One region of the Herminiimonas glaciei genome, then DNA from elsewhere that is predicted to be linked to it. Evidence: predicted binding sites of a transcription regulator. Region 1 holds the regulator's gene; each other region holds the start of a gene.

Region 1 (5,758 bases):
ATCGATTTCCTGGCAGATCGAGAGGATCTCGCGCGAGTTATCCATATTGTGCAAGAGTCCGACCGCAGCCTTGACCTTTTCGGTACAGGCCAGGCACAGCTCGGCCAGGCGTTTGGCTTCAGGCGTGATCGCCTTGATGTCGTACAGGGAGATGGTTTGTGCGGCATCTTCGAGCAAGTCGAGGATGTCGTCCATACGGGTAATCAGTTGATGGATGTCATCACGATCCAGCGGCGTGATGAAGGTTTTATGCAGCGCATCCAGCGTTGCATGGGTCACCTTGTCTGCCTGTTTTTCGATGCCTTCAATGGCGTGTACGCGGATTTCCAGGTCGTCAAAATTGGTCATCAGCGCGACCATTTCGCGTGCACCCTTTACGCAAAATTCAGCGTGCTCATTGAAGAGGTCGAAAAATTTACCTTCTTTCGGCAGAAGTCGTCCAAACATGATTACTCTCTTTGAATATTAAAATGTTGAAATACTGTAGTGGCAAAGGCCGGGCCTTCACCGGAATTCTAAAAAACAAGAACAGGCAAACTGACACTAAAAGACATCAATCCCCTTGATACAGGGCGGCTGAGCCGGTGTAATTTTCGAACTTGGTGTACTGACCCAGGAAGGTCAGGCGTACCGCACCAATCGGGCCGTTACGCTGCTTACCAATAATGATCTCGGCAGTACCTTTATCCGGCGAATCGGGGTTATAGACTTCGTCGCGATAAATAAACAGGATCACGTCGGCATCCTGCTCAATCGCGCCGGATTCGCGCAGATCGGACATGACGGGACGTTTGTTCGGGCGTTGTTCCAGCGAGCGGTTCAGCTGCGAGAGTGCAATCACCGGGCAATTCAATTCCTTGGCCAGACCTTTCAGGCTACGCGAGATTTCCGAAATCTCGGTGGCGCGGTTTTCACCGGCGGAATTGGCCGACATCAGTTGCAGGTAATCGATGATGATCAGGCCCAGCTTGCCGCATTGACGCGACAGGCGACGCGAACGGGCGCGCAACTCGATCGAGTTCAGCGCCGGGGTTTCATCGATGTACAACTGTGCATCGTTCATTTTCTGGATCGCATGCGTCAGGCGCGGCCAATCCTCATCGGCCAGGCGACCGGTACGCAGGCGATGCTGATCGAGACGACCGACCGAACCCAGCATACGCATCGCCAGCTGGGCGCCGCCCATCTCCATCGAAAAGACCGCGACCGGCAAACCGCTTTCAATCGCCACGGTTTCACCGATATTGATCGAGAACGCGGTTTTACCCATCGATGGACGGCCGGCGACGATAATCAGGTCACCCGGCTGCAAGCCTGAAGTCATACGATCCAGGTCGGCAAAGCCGGTCGGCACACCGGTAATATCGCTGGTGCTGTCGCGGTTATACAGTTCATCGATACGTTCGACCACTTGCGTCAGCAAGGGCTGGATTTCCTGGAAGCCTTGCGCGCCACGCGCGCCCTCTTCCGCGATCGCAAAGATCTTGGATTCAGCTTCATCCAGCATCTGTTTGACTTCCTTGCCTTGCGGATTGAAGGCATTGCCGGAAATCTCGTCCGAGACGGTAATCAGTTTGCGCAGTACGCCGCGATCACGCACGATTTCGGCGTAGCGGCGAATATTGGCAGCGGAAGGTGTGTTTTGCGCCAATGCGTTGAGGTAGGCGACGCCGCCCACTTCTTCGGCCTTGCCGCTATTGGTCAGCGCTTCAAAGACGGTGATGACGTCTGCCGGACGCGCGTTATTGATCAGCTTGACGATGTGCTGGAAGATGATCCGGTGGTCGTAGCGATAGAAATCGTCGTGATTGACGAAATCGGCAATACGATCCCAGGCCGCATTGTCGAGCAGCAAGCCGCCAAGGACGGATTGCTCTGCTTCTATCGAATGCGGGGGAACGCGAAGGGACTCTAATTGCGGATCGGCACGGGTGTTCATGGCGCGAATTATACCTGTTGCGAGGCTTCCCTTTAAGAAATCAGGCAATAAAAAAGCCGGGAAAACCCGGCTTTTTCTGGGCAACTGGTGCCCGTGTTACTTTAATACGACTTAAGCGTGATCGCCGATAACGGTGATCGTTACTTCCACGACTACGTCGGTGTGCAATGCAACTGCAACAACGTGATCGCCGGCAACTTTCAACGGACCGGTTGGCAGGCGAACCTGGGCTTTTTCAACTGCAAAGCCTTGTTTCGTCAACGCTTCAGCGATATCGGAGTTGGTAACGGAACCGAACAAACGGCCGTCAACACCCGATTTTTGCGTGATTTGAACGGTTTGACCGGTCAATTTCTCGCCTTGAGCTTGCGAAGCTGCCAGTTTGTCTGCAGCGATTTTTTCCAGTTCTGCGCGCTTGACTTCGAATTCAGCGACTGCAGCAGCGGTAGCACGGCGTGCTTTACGTTGTGGGATCAGGAAGTTACGTGCGTAACCGTCTTTGACTTTTACAACTTCACCGAGGTTGCCGAGATTAACGACTTTTTCCAACAGAATGACTTGCATGTTTTTCTCCTATATCAAGTCGTTAATTACGCGTTGTGCAGATCGGTGTACGGCAACAGCGCGAGGTAACGTGCGCGTTTGATTGCTGTATCAACCTGACGTTGATAGATAGCCTTGGTACCGGTCAGGCGTGCTGGCATGATTTTGCCGTTTTCCTGAACGAAGTCTTTCAAGGTGTCTACGTCTTTGTAATCAACTTGTTCTACGTGTGCAGCGGTGAAGCGGCAGAATTTTTTACGCTTGAACAAAGGGTTTTGTTGTTTGCGTTTTTCTTTGAGTTTGTTCTTGTCGAATTTTTTACCGAATGCCATTTTGGGCTCCTGTATCTAAATGTGGTTCTCGAAATCTGTGAGATGGAAAACAAGGCTTTTGCTGTTACGGCTCTTGCGTGCCAGAAATCCAGTGAACTGATATGTCCCGCCTAATTCGGCTTGATTGAATCGACCTGAAATTTCACCCGCGGCAATCGCGGCAATTTCAAACTCAACCAATCGTGGAACACCTGCTTCTATTTGTTGCGAACTGTGCAGCAAAACTGCTGACACTATCGGTACGCCTGCCGGGGTGTAGCGCAAAATTTCACGCTCGGCAATGGTCGCAATAAACTGAAGCTGATTCACTCTCCGTCTGGTAACGTCAAAGGGCTATTAGGCAGCAGGTGCCTCGGCGCGATGGCTCTTGGCAGCATCTTCCTTCTGCACAGCCTTCATCATTGGCGATGGTGCGGTTTCAGCCTTCTTCATTTTCACTGTCAGATGACGCAGAACGGCATCGTTGAATTTGAAGCCGGTTTCGATTTCAGCCAGCGTTTCGCCGTCACATTCGATGTTCAGGCAGACGTAGTGCGCTTTTGCCAATTTCTGGATCATGTACGCCATTTGACGACGGCCCCAGTCTTCGACACGGTGGATAACGCCGCCGCGTGCGGTGACGATACCTTTGTAGCGCTCGATCATTGCAGGCACTTGCTCGCTTTGATCCGGATGAACGATAAATACGATTTCATAATGACGCATGTAAGCTCCTTTTGGACGGATTGAAAATCGCCCACCTCGGCGTCAAGACGAGTGTGGGAAGAGGAAAACCCGCAATCATACGCGCAGAAGCAGGAAAACTCAACGCTTTCAGGCATTTATCGGCGCAATACCGCATGAATACGTGGCAATTTCTGTCGAAACCACATAAATCAGCTTGCGTTTAGGCATGTACTGTATAAAAATACAGACTGTTCATACGAACAGTTTACGGTCGTCACATGTACGAACCACAACAAAACAGGCCAAGGCAATGATCAAACTGACAGCACGCCAGGAACAAATCCTGAATTTGATACGCGATGCGATCGAAAATACCGGTTTCCCGCCGACCCGTGCCGAAATTGCAACAGAACTCGGTTTCCGCTCGGCCAATGCGGCGGAAGAACATTTGCAGGCACTGGCACGCAAGGGCGCGATCGAAATTTCGCCCGGCACCTCGCGCGGCATCCGCCTGCGTGACATGGGCAATGGCGATGAACGCTTCCCGGGCCGCCAGATGGCATTGCCACACCCGGCACTGATGCAACTCAGCCTGCCGCTGGTCGGTCGCGTGGCCGCCGGCTCGCCTATCCTGGCGCAGGAACATATAGAAGCGACCTACGATGTGGATCGTTCGCTGTTCTCGGCCAAACCCGATTTCCTGCTGAAAGTGCGCGGCATGTCGATGCGCGACGCCGGCATCCTCGACGGTGACCTGCTGGCAGTCAAGAAAATCGATACCGCGAAAAACGGCCAGATCGTAGTCGCCCGCCTGGGTGAAGAAGTCACGGTCAAGCGCTACAAGAAATCCGGCTCATTGATTGAATTGCTGCCGGAGAACCCGGACTTCGAACCGATACGGGTCGACCTCGCACACGATGAGTTTGCGCTGGAAGGCCTGGCGGTCGGCCTGATGCGTACCTGGAACTGAGGCTAGCGCCTTAGTCCTTGTTCTTCTGCTCCAGTATCTGCTTGGCGATGCCACGCAGGATATTGACCTCTTCCGTTTCCAGCTGGGTACGGGAAAACAGGCGCTTCAAACGTGGCATCAGCTTCTTCGGATTATTCGCATCGAGGAAGTCGATTGCCACCAGCGCCTGCTCCAGATGCGCATACATGCCATCGATCTGCGCCATGCTCGCCGCCTCCCCCTGGAAGCCAATATCGGTGACGGCACGCGTTTCCCCTACCGCCGCCATGCGCGCTTCATAAGCCAATACCTGTACCGCTTGCGCCAGGTTCAGCGATGAATAGTCCGGATTCGCCGGGATATTGATCAGCACATTGCACTTTTCGACGATTTCATTCGGCAAGCCGAAACGTTCGTTGCCAAACACCACTGCTGCGCGCAAACCGCTCTCCTCCACCAGACGCGTCGCCAATGCACGTGGCGAAATCACCGGTGGGGAGAATTCGCGCAGGCGGGCCGTCACTGCTGCTGCGAAGTTGCAATCGAGCAGTGCCTCCTCTATCGAACTGACGATGCGGGCCGACTGCAGGATATCCTGCGCGCCACTGGCAAAGGCCACCGCTTCCTCTTGCAGCGCCGCATCCGGGAAGCGCGGATTCACCAGTACCAGTTCGGTAAAACCCATGTTTTTGATGGCGCGCGCCGTCGCCCCGATATTGCCGGGACGGCTGGTTTCCACCAGGACAAAACGAAGTCGATTGAAAAGAGGCGTGTCGGTTTGTGGCTGCATCATTTAAAATAGCGGCATTGCGCGGTAGGATTCATGTCAGAAATGGCAACTCTATACCGCATCGCTCATTAATTTCAATTTAGGTGGTTCTGCTCGCCCTGCGGCGTGAGGACCGCCATTTTAACGGAAACTCTATGCATCCCATGCTTAATACGGCGGTCAAAGCTGCTCGCCGCGGCGCTGCCATTATCAATCGCGCGTCCTTCGATCTGGACCGTATCAAGGTCACCGAAAAAAAGCCTAACGACTTTGTCACCGAAGTCGACCAGGCCGCCGAGCAGGCGATCATAGATGTTTTGAAATCCGCCTACCCCGACCACGCCATCCTCGCCGAAGAATCCGGCGCTTCGGCCAACCTGCACGACGAAAACGACAACGTCTGGATCATCGATCCACTCGACGGCACCACCAACTTCATCCATGGCTTCCCGCAATATTGCGTATCGATCGCGCTGCAACAACGTGGCCAGATCACGCAAGCGGTAGTCTACGATCCGACCCGCAATGACTTGTTCACCGCGACCAAAGGCGCAGGCGCT
Region 2 (5,758 bases), on a different contig from region 1:
CGGAAACGACTGCAACGGAATCCGGCATATCGACAGTCGCACAGTACCGGATGGTGTGCGTCGCCAATGCGATCACATCGCTATCCTGTAACAAATGCTTGCTTACTGGCTGACCGTTGAGCTGGCTCCCATTGGTACTGCCCAGGTCTTCAAAATAGCAGCCGACCGGATGCGCAATGATGACCGCATGTTCGGCACTAATCCCCGCCGCATCTATGACGATGTCGTTGAAGGCGCGCCGCCCTATGCTGGTACGCTCTTTCAGCAAGGAGAATTCCTGCAGGGTGATACCGTCTTTCGCCAAAATAATCGTGGGCATTACTATTCCAACATCCTTTCTACCTTCTTTACATATCCTGTAAATGCATCACATCCATTGAAAGACGGCTGCGTTTAAGCCAGTCGTATCAAGATTTATGCCAAGTCAGGATTTAAAACCGGCTGTCATGCGCTGCCACCAGCTTAGGGGCACGGGCATACTGGCTTCGACTTTCACCAGGATGACGGAAATATTATCGCGCCCGCCATTGTCATTCGCCGCCTGCACCAGCGAGCTACATAATAATTCAAGATCCGTATCGTTATCGGCCAGCATCGCGCTCATTTGCTCGCCAGCCAACATATCTGACAAGCCATCCGAGCACAGCAGGTAGATATCGCCACCTTCGGTCTGGTAATCATTCACGTCCACATCAATGTGTGCACCAACGCCGAGAGCGCGCGTGATCAGGTTTTTGTTCGGGGCAAAACGCGCCCATTCCGGACTCACCAGGCCGGCATCTATCTGTTCCTGCAGTTGCGAATGATCGCGCGTAATTTGCTCAAGCCGACCGGCCCGGAAACGATAGGCGCGCGAATCGCCGACATGCGCGACGATGATACGGTCATGATGGAATAAGGCTGCGACCAGCGTCGTCCCCATGCCACTGTATTGCGGCTGGATGCGTGCAACTTCGAGGATTTGTTCATTGGCGGCACTGACCGCGTCCACCATCAGGCGCTGCAATGATTTGCTGCTGGCCGCGCGTCCTTTGTCCTGTATTTGCTGTAACTGCTGTTCGAGGGCGGCGCGGAATACCGTCGTCGCAATGCCACTGGCAATCTCGCCGGCATTGTAACCACCCATGCCATCGGCCAGCACCACTGCCTTGTACTCAGCGCAGACTTCTATCGCATCTTCATTATGCGCACGCACCAAACCCGTATCGGTTTTGGCGGCGAATTGAAGCTCGACGGAATACGTCATAAGGTTGGCGGCTTAATGTCTGGATTACAGGGCGTTGGAAAAGCAGTTTTCTTCTTTGCAGACGGGATGGCGCTATCGTCGGCTGGATTATCTCCCGGTTTAAGGAGGGAAACCTTCCTTTGCAGGAACAGATCATATCCGCTTTCGCCTTGGAAACGGGTGTTTACACGCGTCCGAGGGTCACCCGTGCGGCAAAAACACCTCATTTGAAACAAAGCAGCTACATCGCCGAAGCAGCCGCCCTCAATGCAGGCGACAAGGTCGCCAAGCCTGGTGGCGCCACTTATAATGTGATGCATGCACTACAGCGCCGCGACTTCGCGCCTATCAGGTTTTTATAATGGAGAAGATGCCTCTATGCCAGGCATCAATAAATATGACCACAGTTATCTATACCCACGACGCTTGCCTCGAACATAAACCGGGAGCCAGCCACCCGGAGTCACCCGAGCGCCTGAAGGCAGTGTTGCGCGCCCTGCGCGTACCGGAATTCGATGCCGTCGAATGGCGTGAAGCGCCTATGGGTACACGTGAACAGGTATTGCTGATCCATACCGAAGATTTCGTTACCGATGTCGAGGATGCGTCACCATACCGCGGCTATATGCCATTGGATGGTGGCGATACCGTCATGTCACCCGGCTCGCTGGAAGCGGTCATGCGTTGCGTCGGTGCCGCTTGTGCCGGTGTCGACCTGGTGCTGGACAATGAAGCACACAATGTATTCTGCGCCACCCGTCCCTGCGGCCATCACGCCGAGCCTAGCCGTGCGATGGGCTTTTGCATTTTCAACCAGGCGGCGATTGCGGCCGCCTATGCATATGAAGTGCACAAGCTGGAGCGCGTGGCAGTCATCGACTTCGATGTGCATCATGGCAACGGTACCCAAGCGGCATTTTACGACCGCCCGGAACTGTTCTATGCATCCAGCCACCAGTCGCATTTCTACCCCGGTACAGGCCTGGAAAAGGAAACCGGCGTTTCGCACAATATCGTCAACGTCCCGCTGCCACGCGGTTGCGATTCAGCCTTGTTCCGTGAACAGACTGCCGCAAAAATGCTGCCGGCAATACGCGCTTTCAATCCGGAACTGATCATTATCTCGGCCGGCTTCGATGCGCATCACCTCGATCCGCTGGCAGGACTGAACCTGCAAGACGATGATTTCGACTGGATCACACGTGAATTGATGAAAATTGCGGATGAAACCTGCGAAGGTCGCATTGTTTCTATCCTGGAAGGCGGTTATAGCCTGGACGGCTTGGCTTCAAGCACTGCAGTACACGTCAAAGCCTTGATGGATCACTGATTGCCTGCTGCCTGCAGATACGTTTGTTTGCAGGCAGCGGTCTTAATCTTCATCCTTACCTGCAGCACGCATCGCCGCCTGTATCGCTCGATGTGAAAATCCCCGTTGCATCAAAAAGCGCATCTGTTTGGCGCGGTCTTCCTGATTGCTCGCCACCGTACCGAACTTGCGTTCCCAGACTGCGCGCGCGCGCGCAAATTCATCCGACTCCAGATTCGCCTTGATATCGCTAAGTGAATCCGGATCTATGCCATGGCTTTTTAATTCAGACAAAATCCGGCTATTGCCGAAACGGGCGGCACGCCTGTGTACCAATGATTCGGAAAAGCGGCTTTGCGAAAGAAACTTCGCCGCTTCCAACGTATCCAGCAAAGCTTCGACGTCATCACCCTCTTGCGCATGGCGCGCCAGCTTGCGTCCCAATTCCTGCCGGCTGTGTTCACGCGCCGATAAATAACGAAGCGCCCGCGCTTTCAGACTCACTTGCAGTTTTGCCATATGAGTCCTTCAGCGCGGGCGCTCGTTAATATCCGTGTTCGAATCAAGTACAGTCAGGCCGGACCTTATTCGACTTCTTTCAATTCTTTGGCTTCCTTGCTTTCCTTGGCCGTAGCTTTCTTCGCAACCGGTTCATCCGATTTGATCGCGCCGAGTTCAGGAACACCCAAGGAAACACGTACCTTGTTTTCGATTTCACGTGCCAGGTCCGGACGCTCTTTCAAATAGTTACGTGCATTGTCTTTACCCTGGCCGATACGTTCGCCATTGTAGCTATACCAGGCGCCCGATTTTTCAACGATTTTGGCATCGGAACCCAAATCGAGGATTTCACCTTCACGCGATGTGCCTTCGCCATACAGGATGTCGAAGTGCGCTTCCTTGAATGGCGGCGCGATTTTGTTTTTGACGACTTTGACCTTGGTTTCATTACCGATCACTTCATCGCCCGATTTGATCGAACCGGTACGACGGATATCCAGGCGTACCGAAGCGTAAAACTTCAGTGCATTACCGCCGGTGGTGGTTTCCGGGTTACCGAACATCACGCCGATCTTCATACGGATCTGGTTGATGAAAATAACCAGGGTATTGGTGCGGTTGATGCTGCCGGTCAATTTACGCAAGGCTTGCGACATCAGGCGCGCCTGCAAACCTGGCAACGAGTCACCCATATCGCCTTCGATTTCAGCACGTGGTGTCAAGGCCGCGACCGAATCGATAACGATCAGGTCAACGCCGCCCGAACGCACCAGCGCATCGCAGATTTCCAGTGCCTGTTCGCCGGTATCCGGTTGCGAAATCAACAAATCCGACAGATTGATACCCAGCTTCTGCGCGTACGTCACGTCCAGTGCATGTTCTGCATCGATAAACGCGCAAGTGCCGCCCAGTTTTTGCATTTCCGCGATGGTTTGCAGCGTCAGCGTGGTTTTACCCGACGATTCCGGGCCGTAGATTTCAACGACACGGCCACGTGGCAAGCCGCCGACGCCGAGTGCGATATCCAGGCCCAGCGAACCGGTGGAAACAACCTGCACTTCTTCGACGACTGCGCCGTCTTCCATGCGCATCACCGAACCTTTACCGAACTGCTTTTCGATTTGCGCTAGTGCAGCGGCGAGTGCTTTACTCTTGTCCGAGCTCGGAGCGTTTTTTTTGTCGTCCATAAAGATTCTTTCGGCGGTTGGTTGTAACGAAACAGGGTTTATACAGTGTTTGGAGCCAGAAACCGTACTGTATAAAAAAACAGTGCTTTATGCAAGCTGCTCTTGCGATATTTTTTAAAACAGTCAAAAAGATTGCTTTTTGACATGTATCCATTCCACAAACAAGTCTTTAAAAAAAGCAGGCCACATACTAGCAAGAGCCGCTATTTCCCTCCAGCGGCACGGTGATTTCCACGTAATATCCAGCTATCCACTTTCGCCCCGTCTTTATGTGCACGACCGCCGAACTATCCGAAATCGCTTATAAAAAAGAAAAGTCCGCCAGCTTGCGCCTTGCGAAACGCCTGGGCATCAGCACGGAAGCTGCACTGACCGAAGTCTTGAGCCAAGCAGCCGGAGACGGCTCTTTAAAGGAGCTGGTCACCCGGCGACTCAAGGAAAATGCACATATCGCAGCAAAAATCGCGACGCGCAAACAAGCCAAACTCACCGCACGCGCGCAGAAACAGGCGGCCCGACAGCCCGATGCCGGCGCATGGCTGGCCTGGTTCGACGGGTCCTGTCATCCGAATCCGGGCAAGATGGGTATAGGCGGCTTGCTCAGGAGCCCGCAAGGCGCGGAGACCGAGATCAGTTTCAACGCCGGCATAGGCGATAGCAGCGAAGCAGAATACATCGCCCTCATCAGCGTACTGGAAACAGCCATCAAGGCCGGTGCCGACAAGCTCCTCATTTACGGCGATAGCCAGGTCGTCATCAACGATGTACTCAGCCAGGGTGGTGGCGCTGCCATCCTCAGCGCGCAGCGCTTAAAAGCCCAAGGCCTGCTTGCCCGCCTGCCGCAAGTGAGCCTGAGCTGGATACCACGCCAGCGTAATGGCCAGGCCGACGCCCTGTCGCAACAGGCCATCCGTAGCGCTGCAGCAGCGGCAAACCCGCAACTGGCCTAATATGTAAATAACAAGTCGCGCAGCATGACACTTGTCTTGCTGCTGCGGAAGAAACCCAATAGACTACGAGCCAACTTCCCCCTCCTGCCATCCCATGCGAATCCTGCTTGCCGAAGACGATAGTGTTCTTGCCGACGGTTTGACGCGTTCTTTGCGTCAGTCCGGCTATGCCACCGATTGCGTAAAGAATGGTGCGGAGGCCGATTCCGTCCTGTCCACGCAAGATTTCGATTTACTGATACTCGACCTCGGCTTGCCGAAGATGTCGGGACTCGAAGTCTTGCAACGCCTGCGTGCCCGCAATTCACGCTTGCCGGTGCTGATCCTGACCGCCGGTGATTCAGTGGAACAGCGCGTCAAGGGGCTGGACCTGGGTGCCGATGATTTCATGGCAAAACCATTTGCATTGTCGGAACTGGAAGCCCGGGTCCGTGCACTGACACGACGCGGTGCCGGCGGCGGGCCGACCGTCATCAAGCACGGACCGCTATCGTATGACCAGGTCGGTCGTATCGCTTACATCAATGACCAGATGCTGGACCTGTCGGCACGTGAACTCGGCTTGCTCGAAGTCTTGTTGCAACGT
Region 3 (5,758 bases), 780 kb from region 1:
GTTACCGACGCGGTAGGCTGCATCGCCCATCAGGCGACTGCGACGGGCCGAAGGAATGACGTTATAGGATTTATTGAAGGCATCGAGTACGGCTTCTTCATTACCTTGTGCTTCGGCGATCTGCGCCAGCAAGTCGTAGGCATCGATGAATTGCGTATTCGCTTCCAATACCTCGGTTACCGCTTTTTTCGCTTCATCGAGCTGGCCGGCTGCCTGGTCGCAACGCGCGAGGCCGAGCCGGGCCCATACCAGGTCGCTGCGCAGGCTGAGTGCTTTCTTGTAGGTCACGCGCGCATCATTGAGATTGCCCAGTTCCAGCGCCGAACTTCCCTTGATCTTGAGGATATCGACTATCCATTTCGGCTCGGCCGCCAGTACGGTATCGCATTCGGCGATGGCACCGCTCAGGTCCTTCATTTGCAGGCGGTCGGTAATCGGTTTGAGCGCTTGTTGCCGATCCAGCAAACGCTCGAGGCGATCAGCGATCTTGCCACCGGTCAGTGGCTTCACCATATATGCGTCAGGCTGGAATTCGGCGGCGCTGGCCACGCTGTCATAGCTGCTTTCAGCTGTCACCATGAAGAACATTGCGGTAGGCGACAGCAGTTTTTGCGAGCGCAGGTATTCCAGCACTTGCTGGCCGTTGGTTTCCTTGTTGAGGTTGTAATCGCAGACGATTACATCGTAGTTGGTGTTGCGGATACGTTTGATCGCATCATTCGGCGTGGCGGATTGATCGACTTGCTCGATTCCCAGTTGACCCAACTGGGTCCGTATGTTTTGTCGCATCGTCGGCATGTCGTCGACGACCAGTGCGCGCAGCTTGGCAAGACGGCTATTGAGGATAGTGGCCATTATGATGCAAGGGGTTGGGATGCCCCATCATACGGCTATGTGCCTGTGCTTGCCATTAAAAAATGCTTTTTAAGAAAGTACCGGCAGCCTCCAAGCTCAAACTGGCAGCGCGGCACGATGGCGGGCGGCGGTCGCGGCCAGTGCGGAATGGGCTACGGTATAGGCCGCTGATGGCATCTCGAATACCGGCGAACTCAGCGAGCGGCAAACACGCGGCGCGCGGATGATGGCCGGAATTGCCAGTGGCAGCACGACAGGTTTGCAATGTACCGGTCCACGTCGTTTGATAATTTCGACCGACATACGACCCTCCGTAGCCGCTTGGCACAGCATGCGCAATGGTGCCGGCGAAGACTGGTTTTGTGCCGCCAGCGGGCGGAATACGAAAGTCAGGCCATCGTTTGCAGCCGCCATCAATTGCAGGCGGCGCAAGTGATCAGGACGGGCTTCCGGCAACCAGCACAGCAAGGCACCGAAATGCACATTCTTGACTGCTTGCTCTACTGCCCAGATCCGGTCCATGGGTTTGTCGGCTTCGATCAGGATGAGGTGATCGCGATCCAGGCCGAGGTCGCTCAAGGCTGCCGAGATATGCGCCGGTGCCAGCAAAATCACGGTTTTACCTTCTTGCGTCAGGCGCGTCAGGGTAGGGGCCAGCAAGCGCAGTTCACCGATATCCGGTTGCGCCAACAGCAATTCGATCAGTACCGAAGCAGGCCAGCCGCCATTCGGCAATTCCAGGTCCAGCGCGCGATAAGCGGAAGGCTGCGGGTGGGGGCGAACAGCGTGTGCCGATTCGCCAGGCCATATGGATTCTGGAAAGGAAGCTGCGGAAAAGTTGAAATTGCTTGCGACTGCGGCCATAAAACCTCCAAATGCTGTTTTGGGATAACGCGCCTGATGAACAGGTGAGTTAGCAATATACTGTATATGCATACAGTATAAAAGGTTTTTTTTAAATTTTATTGTGGCTGATGCAATTGTGCCGTGGGCAGTACTCTAGATGTGGTCACTTGCAAAATAAACAATTCAAGCCTTGCAGTTTAAGTCTCTCTTGAACTTGTTGACGCCATTTTCAAAACTTGAGTATTCCTTAGGGACAGAAATCTTTGTTTGGGGATTTTGCGCAGCCATTATCTTATGCGCTGCAAGGCTCTTATCAAAAGCACGGCAAGCATCGTCAGTTTTCTTCAGGTTTTGGTAACTAAAACCCATGAGCAGATAGAGATTCGCAGGCATGTCGATATTTTGATTTTTTACGGCTAAAGAAAGCGATTTTTCCAAATACTCCAGAGCTTTCTGGTAACGCGTTTCGTAGGACGCCGACTTGTCCATAAAACCATTTTCTTGATAATACTTTTGCCAATTTTTGATAGCTTGAGCATTAAAAAATATGCCGTAAATACGATATGCCTGAGCTAATCCGATTTCATTTCTCTGTTCGGCGTAGATATCTATTGCTTCCCTGATTAGGCGCTCTGCAGGAATGGGTCGGTCTTGCTGCTCCACTAAATTCTGCGCTGACGCGAGCTTCCGGGCTGGATCGTCGGTAGAGGGTACCAACATCGCTGCGCACCCTGTAATCAATTGAAGAGAAAGAAGAGTTGCGCAGATCAGGAGGATTTTTTTCATCTAACTATTATGGAAGTATTTGTCGGTTAAGTAGCGTAACGCACCGCTACTTTCGTGGTTGATCAAAATGGTTTTTCTACCAGTGTCATTTTTCGGCGTAAACGCTGGGCTTCAGCCATATCCCCCGCTTGTTCTGCACGCATTGCCTGCACCCCCAGCCAGGCAAGTAAAGGCCGTCGCCAGCCTTGTGCTGAAGCTGTTTCTACCGCAGCACCGATGACTGCGGGAGAGGCGCGTTTGCCCTGTAGTAGTACACCAGCGGCAACCAGACGGGATAGTGGATCTTCGATGCTAAGCATGGCGCTGGCAGCGGCGCTGTCGGAGCTGGCACCGGCTATGGCGCGCTGCTGTGCTGGTAGTTGCGCGATTTCCGAAGACTGGATTTTGCCTGCCAGGTAATTGGCATAGGCGACTTCGGCGGCCGGTGCATCCAGGCGCAATTTTTCAAATTCGGTGCAGCCATCCAGTACCAAGCTCGCAACCTGGGCCGCGCAGCGTGTGAGTTCTACGCGAGCCAGCAAATCGATACGGCCGGTGCGCGCCACTTCGTTACGGGCAAACTGGAACTCCTGGTCCGCTACGCGGGTATTGCCTGCCAGATAGGCATTGCCGGCGCGCTCGGTCGCGTCCTTGGCATTGATTTGCCAGTCCGGGGCCGGTTTGCCGGCACAGGCGGTGAGTAGCAGGCTGAATGTTAACAGCGCGGGCAAGAGGCGGGTCGGGGTCATGGCAGGTTTAGCTCCGTGTCGCGTGCAAACGGCCATTTGCGGTTGATTTCATTGACCAGTTGTTCCACTTTGCGCAGACTGCGGTCTACATCGGCACGCAGGCTGCCGAGGTCGCCGCTGGCGGCTTTCGCATTGCCGCTGATGACCTGGGCATCGGCCAGCACTGCATCCATTTTCTTCAGGCTGCTACGGGCTTCGCCCAGCATTGCATTCAGTTGCACGATGGTGGCCTGGCTATTGCCATCCTTGCCGAATACCTGGTTGTCGGTTTTCACCAGCAAACCATCGACTTTGGCTAATACCTCATTGGCGCGGTCCAGCGTCTGGATGATTTTTTGTGCATCCTTGTCATTGCCGACCAATGCTCCCAAAGCACCGTGTCTGCCATTGAGCTTGTCAGTCAGGCTTTGCAGGTTCGTCAGGCTGGCATTAAGCGCTGATTCTGCGGAGGTCAGGTTATTGACGTTATCGATCAATTGTTTCGCAGCAGCAACCAGCAAGGGGATTTCTGCCGCGACGTCGCCGACCAGCAAGGTGCGCTCGGCCCCGGCTTCCAGCGGCGGGTCAGTGGGTACGCCGGTAAAGGCGCGGATACGCGGGCTGCCGACTATGCCGCGCTCCATCGTGAAGATGCTGGAGCTACGCAGCCAATGTGCGTCTTTCTCTGCAACGGCAACCAGGATGCGTGCCTTGCCATCCTTGCCGAGTTCGATACGATTGATACGGCCGACCGGGAAGCCGGAAAAGGTCAGGTCCATGCCGACACTGACGCCATCCGAATCGTCGGCCAGCAAGACTAATTCCTGTGTAGCTTCAAAGGCGCCGCGCGCATACATCAGGTAGGCGACAGAGCCGGCAATCAGCACGACCAGGAAGGCCAGCAGGATGACGGCCTTGAATTCAAGGTTGTGCGGCACCACCGCGCGCAATTGCGCATTCGGTGAGGCCGGTGGAGTAGTGTGGTCTGGTGGTACTTGCATGGCGATCAGGCGCAGCCTTTAGTCAGGGTTAGAAATAATTGCCCATCAGGGAAGCAATCTGAATCAACAGGATCACGAAGAATAACCTTACCATTGCCGCCAGTTCGCTGGCAGCCTTGAGGCGACTGGCTTGCGGTTCCCGCGGATTATCGTAAAGCGCGGATGCCATCGGAATCAACGATACAGCAAGACTGAAGAATAGCGTCTTGAGCAGGAAAATCATCGATACCGAAGGATTGAAGATCTGGCCGACGACCCGCGTATAGTCGGCCAGCGCCCATTGCGTAAAGCCGTAAATCGACAGATAGGTAAGGATGAGCGCCAGGACACAGCTGACGGCGGCCAGCATCCAGACCGAGAAGATGCCGGCGATTGCACGCGGGAAAAATTCCGTGCGTATCGGGTCCACTCCTTGCTGTCGCATCGCCAGCAAGTCGCCGCGTCGGCGCATTTCCGCCAGTTCCACGCCATCCGGCAGGGTACGGCGCAGCGCCACGAAGAGGGCGGCGGAGAGCGGGATCAACTCGAGCACCAGCATGCGCACCACCATATCCAGTGCGTACTTGGAGAGGCCGTAACTGAGGGCGGTGACCATCACGATACGGATCAGGATCACGCTGACCAACGATGACAGGAGTGAAAACCAGATCAGGTTGGTGCTGGTGCCAAGTACCAGTTGATGCGCAATCGCATAGCGATGTTCACGCTTGTAGGTGGTGGGCGAAAAAGTCAGCGACAGTACGATTACACCGAACAGCAGGATGCGCCAGCCGCCCAGCAACCAGCTAAAGGCGGCACCGCCGGTACGTACGATAGTCTGTGGAACAGGTACTTTTACGCTCATGCGAATATGGTAGCAGTGAATTGCCTGCTTATTTCACCTGATGGTGGAAAGTCGCGCTGCCTGTGCGCTTGTACTTTGCGCACAATACCGTAAGCTGGTGTCTTCCACGCATATGGATCAGCAAGGCTCATTAATGGATTTCTTTACACCGGAACGTATCGCGCAACTCAAAGCCTTGTCACGCGACGGCAAGCCCTTTGTCTTTGATGACGGTGATATCCGTACGCTGCATTTCGATGAGCGCATAGTGCAAAGCGCGATGCGCCTGTCGGCACCGGATGAGTTGCTGGTCCACTATACACAGGCGATGACGGGTTTCCTGTTGCTCAATCCGGCACCAGAGCACATCTTGTTGATCGGCCTGGGTGGTGGTTCACTGGTCAAATATTGTTATAAGCATTTGCCTGCGACCCGGCTCACAGTACTGGAAATCGATGCGGATGTGATTGCCTTACGCCAGCAATTCATGATTCCGGCGGACGATGCGCGTTTGCAAGTGTTGCACGCGGATGCGCAAACCTATCTGCATGAGATGGCCGCAGAAACTGTAGATGTCATTTTGCTGGATGGTTTCGATGCGAATGGCGCCGTGGAAGAGTTGAATTCTTATGCGTTCTTTGAAGATTGTCGCCGCGTGTTGCGCGACGGTGGCGTCTTGCTGATGAATATGGCTGACGATGGCGATACCGCAACCGCCGCTTTGACGCAGGGACAAGCCT
Region 4 (5,758 bases), 700 kb from region 1:
GCCGTCAGTGCGGCCCGATGGCGGCCATATTTTTGATAAATGTATTGCATGACTTCTTCACGCCGCTGGTGTTCGAAGTCGACATCAATATCCGGCGGTTCATTGCGTTCACGTGAAATGAAACGTTCGAACAAGACACTGCTGCGCGCCGGATCGACTTCGGTAATGCCGAGGCAATAACAGACGATGGAATTGGCGGCGGAGCCACGACCCTGGCACAGGATATTTTTGCTACGGGCGAATTTGACGATGTCATACACCGTCAGGAAGTAAGGCTCATATTCCAGCTCTTGTATCAGGCTGAGTTCATGTTCGATGCGTGCATGGAATTCTTCCGGGATGCCATTTTTGTAGCGTCTTTGCGTGGCGCCTTCATACACCAGGCGACGTAGATAGGCAGACATGGTTTCGCCTGCCGGCACGATTTCTTCCGGGTATTGATAACGCAACTCTTCGAGCGAGAAAGTGCAGCGGGCGGCGATCTCCAGGCTTTCTTCCAGCAATGCGGCCGGGTAGATTTGCGACAGGCGTAAACGTGAACGCAAATGCTGTTCGGCATTCGGTTGCAAGTCCAGTCCGCATTCGGCAATGGATTTGCCGAGGCGTACCGCAGTCAGCGTGTCTTGCAAGGGTTTGCGTGAACGTACATGCATGAGGACATCACCCATCGCGACCAGCGGCAATGCCTGTTGTGTGGCTATTTCTTTTAACTGTGCAAGCCAGTGTTCATCGCCGGACCAGTGCAAGAGTTCAACGGCAATCCAGGCGCGACCGGCAAAGTTTTGCTGCAACCACGCGGCTTGCCCGGCCAGTTCCTCATTGCTGCTGCCACGCCGCGGCAGCAGGATGGCGAGGCAATCCGGTAAATGCCTCAGGTGCGCAACGGCTGCATGCGCATCGAGGTCGCTGCGATACAGGGTGTAACTGCCTTTGGCGGCACGGCGTCGTGCCAGCGTGATCAGTTCGGATAAATTGCCGTAACCATTTCGATTGCATGCGAGCAAGAGTAATTTGCTGCCGCAAGCCAGTTTGATTTCACTGCCTATGATGAGGTGCAGCCCATGTTTTTTTGCTGCTACATGCGCCCGTACCACACCTGCCAGCGAACATTCATCGGTAATGGCAAGGCTGCTGTAGCCGAGGTCGCAGGCGCGTTCCACCAATTCTTCCGGATGCGATGCACCATGCAGGAAGCTGAAGTTGGAGCGGCAATGGAGTTCCGCATAGGAGGGCAGGCGCGGCAGCATGGTATGTCTTGCTGCATGTCAGGCAAATAAGCCATGCAGGAACCAGCCGGAGCCGGACACGGTGCTCGTCGTGCGCAAGCGAAAAATCCACAGCAGTAAATGCTGTTCGTTTTGTGCGATGAAGTAATCACGGGTTGCCAGTGCATCATCCCACCAGCCGGATTCGATACGCTCCGGCCCGGTCAGCAAGGTCAACGGACTTTGGTAAAAGGGTTTGTGCTGGTGGGTGTTCAAGGCCAGCGGTTGTGGCAGCAGCCAGGCCGGGCGCAGGCATGGCGGATGCGTGTCCACAGCTTCATCAGATGAATTACGCCGTGGGTTTTGGTGTGTGCTTAGCACGCTGCTGAGGATGCTTTTTTCCGGCCGGTGATCGGCAAAGACGGAAAGCTGGCGCACTGCTTCATGCCCGAGACGGCTTTGCAGGCGCTCGACCAGGCGTCCGGTATTTTCCGCATCCGAAGTCGGCGTCGGGAACAGTTCGGTATTCGGCGCGGCTTGTGCGGTGATTTGTTCGGCCTTCAGGCTGATTTCGATGACGGGTGCAATCAGTTCCAGTTGCGCCATTCGTTCACGCAGCAATAGCGCAAGATGGTCGATGTCGCGGCTCGGCATGCCAAGCATGATGCTGACATTCGTGCGGCGGTGATCGCGCTGTCGGCTCGATTCATGATGCAGGCAAAGCGTGATGCCGGCCACTGCCGCGTGGCGCGCACTCAGCCAGCCCGTCAGTTGCAGCAAGAGGCGGCGCGCGGCAAACAGCAATGCTTCGGTATTTTCCACGCGGGCCGGGAGTTCGAGTTTGACATCGAATATCACCGGCGCTTCAAACCATAGATGCGCTTCTGCTTCCGTGCCATACGCGCGATCCAGTTCACTCAACAAGGCCTGGCCGAAGCGGCGCGCCACCCCCGCGCGTGGCAGTTGGCGCAATTCACCCAGGCGACGGCAACCGATGCCATCCAGGGTCTCCAGATGCACTTGCGCACTATCGAGTACATGCAAGGGCAAGGGATCGAGTGCCTCATTGATGTCGCCATCATGTGCAAACACTTTGCTGATTCCGTTCGATTGCGCGCGTAACCATGCCGCACCGGCAGTAGCGGCACTTGCCAGGCGGGCCTGCAGGCCCAGCTCCAGCAAACCGCCGAGCAATTGCGTCGCGATGCGTTGATGGCCGCCGAACAGGCGCAGGCTGGCACTGATTTCCAGCAGCAGGCCATCCGGTTTCAGCACCACATGCGGCGTGAAATGCAAACACCAGAGCGCGGCTTCCTGCAATGCCCTCGCTTCCTGTCCGGTATCGCGCTGCAGTGTTTGCAGTCCGGCCGCCAGCGCACGGGCACTGGCTTCCGACATGCCCGCACGTATCCCTGCGTCTTCCGCCAATTGATTGCACCAGCCTGCGACTTGCCGTTCACAAATGACGATGGGGGCATCGGCAAATGGATCCGGTTCGCAGGAGATATGCCTAAGCCGGCAGCGTAGCGCGGCGTCTAGCGGCAGTTGCGGCAAGTGAAGAGCGATCCACAGCATAGGAAGGAGTATCGGCAAGGGTGTTGTTTGCTGCGCGGCTGGCCAAAGGACGGACCAGGGTTTCAGGAATTGTGAGCGGCAGGATGAGTGGCGCGGCATGTACCGGTCCACGCCGTTTGATGAGTTCGACTGAAATACATCCGCGCGCCGCCGGTTGGCAGGCGATGCGCAGCGGTGCGGGTGATGATATTTCCTGTGCGCTCAGTGGACGAAAGACGAAGGTCAAACCTTCGCCGCCTGCCGCTGCCAGTTGCAAGCGGCGCAAATGATCGGTGCGCGCTTGCGGCAGCCAGCACAGCAGTGCGCCAAAGCCGGCGCTTTTCAAGGTTTGTTCTATCGCCCAGATGCGATCGGCCGCCTTATCGACTTCGATCAGGATCAGTTGCTTCAGCCTGATACCTAAATCGGCTAATGCCGCGGCATATGGAATATGCGGCGGTGCCAGCAGGATCACGGTCTTGCCGGCTTGGGTCAGGCGGGCCAGCGTAGGTGCAAGCAAACGCAGTTCGCCTATACCGGGCTGTGCCATTAATAATTCAATCAATACCGATGGCGGCCAGCCACCCTTGGGCAGTTCCCGGTCCAGCGCCTGGTAGCCGGATGGAACCGGGCTGGCATGATAGGAACCCATCTGGTCGGCGCGCCAGACGGCATCCGGCAAGGATGGCGGAATCTCGGGCGTGGCAACAGGAAAGGCAAAGGATAGGGCGGCAGCCATAAGGGCCTCCAGGTATTGCTTTTGGTTAAAGCTTCAATTGATTTACAGGTGTAAATATACTGTATATATGTACAGTATAAAAGCTTTGCCGGAAAACGTGCGAATTTATTTGAGAGCCTTGCTGAAATGCTATCGACGCGAATGTGTGGATTCCACTTAGCAATATTTTTGCACCGGCTTTCTTGCCCGTTTTATGATGAGGGTCCCGCCACGCCATTAGAGCAACAATGAAACAAACACTCCCACAGCAACCGACCCTGGTCGGCACAACCGTAGAACTCCGTCCTTTACAAAAAGAACACGCCGCGCAATTGGTGCAAGCTGCGACCGATGGTGAGTTGTGGAATATGAAGGTCACCGTGATCCCGGGGCCGGATACGGTCGGGCCATACATTGCGACGGCGCTGGAAGGACGTGCAAATGAAACCGTCATGCCTTTCGTCATCGTGCGCCGCGATACCGGCCAGATCGTGGGCAGTACCCGTTTCTGGAAGATAGACCTGGCGAACCGCAAGATGGAAATCGGCCATACCTGGCTCGGCAGTTCGATCCAGCGTTCCGGCATCAATACGGAAGCGAAGCTCTTGTTGCTGACTTACGCCTTCGAAGAGTTGCAGGCGATACGTGTGCAATTCACGACCGATGAATTGAATGAGAAATCACGTGCGGCGATTTTGCGCATAGGCGCCAAACAGGAAGGCATAGTCAGGAATGAACGCATCATGCCGGATGGTCGCAAGCGCAACTCGGTACGCTTCAGCATCATCGATTCCGAATGGGATGAAGTGAAGGCCATGCTGCAGCAAAAGATGGCGCGCTAAGTTTCATCAACAACGGGCCGGCTGCAATAAATCAATTCAGCAAGAGCCAGCCAAACCAGAGTCCCACCGCCAGCAAAAGCAGCGCAACCATGCGCTGCAGCTGTGCGACATTCAGCGCAGCGGCGGCACGCTGTCCGGCGAAGGAGCCCAGCAGCATCAGCACACCGCAGATCAGCGCGAGCTTGATATCCAGGCGTCCTTCCAGTGCATGTACGGTACTGCTGGCCAGCGCAATCGGGAATTGTATGGCCTGGGCTGCGAGCACCGCGAAGGGCAGCGGCTGGCGCATCAGCATCAGCAGCGGCAGGATCAGGACCGGACCGCCGGTACCGGTCAGCGCCGACCCGAAGCCGATTAAGGCTCCCAATATAAACAGGCTCCGGACGCTGAGGAAAGCGGCCGCTTGCGCGGCAATATCGAGCGGACGCAAACCGCGCCAGCCTGCGAACAGGACCAGCGACATCACACCAAACATCAGGCTTCCGGCTGACAGCAAATGCACGGTCAGTGCACCGCCGGCGGCACCCAGCAAGGCACCGCCGAGCAAGGGCAGGCAAGCTTGCAGCAGTTCGGGTTGGCGTCGCATCGGACCCAGTGCGACGAGTGCGGGCAGGGCGAAACTGAGGGAGGCGGCGGCAATCGCCTGCGGCAAGGGAATGCCGCCCAAATGCGTGAGGATAGGAACCAGCAGTACGCCACCAATACCGCACGCGCCTATCAGCGCACCGGTCAGCAGGATGGCCGGCAGCATGAGGGCGGCGCTTGCCATGCTCAGCATCCGGCAGCGGCTTTCATGCGGTTCAGGGCGATTTTTATTTGCGGATTTATGTTGGAAATCATCTACGTCATTATGCCAGAGCCGGCCCCTTGATGCGGTGCCGGATGCCTGTGAAAACGATGACGTCCGCGATATTGCGCTGGCGATTTTTTCGTGTCAGCATGCAGCGATAATCCCCAGTCTATGAAGTATCGGGGCCTTGCATTTTTTCTTATCCTTAAGTTGTTATGCGGACGATACTTTTCCTTGGACTTACCGTGGCGGTTTCCTGCGCGCAGGCGCTGGACAGCAATATCCAGAATTCATTGGGGATGAAGTTTGTATTGATCCCGGCCGGTGAGTTTGTGATGGGCAGCGATGAATCAAGCGAGGCGATGCTGCGCCATTATCCGCAATACGATCACAAACGTTTCGTCGAATTGAGCGATGAAGGTCCTGCACATAAGGTGCGTATTACGCACCCTTTTTATTTCGGCCAGTACGAAGTGACAGTGGGTGAGTTCCGCCGCTTTGTTGATGCTTCCGGTTACCTGCCTGAATCGGAAGCAGACGGTACCGGCGGCTATGGCTATAACCCGGACTATGACCCGGCCAAATCCACGCGCGGCGATGCCTTTGAAGGTCGCAATCCCAAATACTCATGGCGCAATCCCGGCTTCCC

The links. Region 1 encodes LexA, which represses DNA repair genes until DNA is damaged. Its sites were predicted from a motif close to ACTGTATNNNNATACAGT; they were not measured.
Region 2: the regulator LexA is predicted to act here: its motif matches at 4,289-4,306, upstream of recA (recombinase RecA).
Region 3: the regulator LexA is predicted to act here: its motif matches at 1,779-1,796, upstream of imuA (translesion DNA synthesis-associated protein ImuA).
Region 4: the regulator LexA is predicted to act here: its motif matches at 3,557-3,574, upstream of imuA (translesion DNA synthesis-associated protein ImuA).

Annotation. Positions count from the first base shown of each region.
Region 1 covers NZ_JBHTBU010000001.1:1,681,707-1,687,464, forward strand. Annotated here, with positions in the region: gene ACFQPC_RS07535 (DUF47 domain-containing protein) at 1-447, opposite strand, end outside; gene ACFQPC_RS07540 (replicative DNA helicase) at 554-1,939, opposite strand; gene rplI (50S ribosomal protein L9) at 2,051-2,503, opposite strand; gene rpsR (30S ribosomal protein S18) at 2,530-2,814, opposite strand; gene priB (primosomal replication protein N) at 2,830-3,123, opposite strand; gene rpsF (30S ribosomal protein S6) at 3,151-3,519, opposite strand; gene lexA (transcriptional repressor LexA) at 3,791-4,450, shown strand; gene ACFQPC_RS07570 (RNA methyltransferase) at 4,461-5,222, opposite strand; gene ACFQPC_RS07575 (inositol monophosphatase family protein) at 5,354-5,758, shown strand, end outside.
Region 2 covers NZ_JBHTBU010000002.1:1,112,611-1,118,368, reverse strand. Annotated here, with positions in the region: gene ACFQPC_RS16220 (FHA domain-containing protein) at 1-319, opposite strand, end outside; gene ACFQPC_RS16215 (Stp1/IreP family PP2C-type Ser/Thr phosphatase) at 425-1,246, opposite strand; gene ACFQPC_RS16210 (hypothetical protein) at 1,366-1,587, shown strand; gene ACFQPC_RS16205 (histone deacetylase family protein) at 1,623-2,555, shown strand; gene recX (recombination regulator RecX) at 2,598-3,053, opposite strand; gene recA (recombinase RecA) at 3,119-4,222, opposite strand; gene ACFQPC_RS16190 (ribonuclease HI family protein) at 4,492-5,172, shown strand; gene ACFQPC_RS16185 (response regulator) at 5,267-5,758, shown strand, end outside.
Region 3 covers NZ_JBHTBU010000001.1:900,669-906,426, forward strand. Annotated here, with positions in the region: gene ACFQPC_RS03960 (tetratricopeptide repeat protein) at 1-855, opposite strand, end outside; gene imuA (translesion DNA synthesis-associated protein ImuA) at 952-1,719, opposite strand; gene ACFQPC_RS03970 (hypothetical protein) at 1,885-2,487, opposite strand; gene ACFQPC_RS03975 (hypothetical protein) at 2,550-3,215, opposite strand; gene ACFQPC_RS03980 (MlaD family protein) at 3,212-4,195, opposite strand; gene ACFQPC_RS03985 (MlaE family ABC transporter permease) at 4,224-5,039, opposite strand; gene ACFQPC_RS03990 (fused MFS/spermidine synthase) at 5,173-5,758, shown strand, end outside.
Region 4 covers NZ_JBHTBU010000001.1:979,852-985,609, forward strand. Annotated here, with positions in the region: gene ACFQPC_RS04220 (error-prone DNA polymerase) at 1-1,247, opposite strand, end outside; gene ACFQPC_RS04225 (Y-family DNA polymerase) at 1,266-2,780, opposite strand; gene imuA (translesion DNA synthesis-associated protein ImuA) at 2,716-3,498, opposite strand; gene ACFQPC_RS04235 (GNAT family N-acetyltransferase) at 3,726-4,319, shown strand; gene ACFQPC_RS04240 (sulfite exporter TauE/SafE family protein) at 4,351-5,088, opposite strand; gene ACFQPC_RS04245 (formylglycine-generating enzyme family protein) at 5,325-5,758, shown strand, end outside.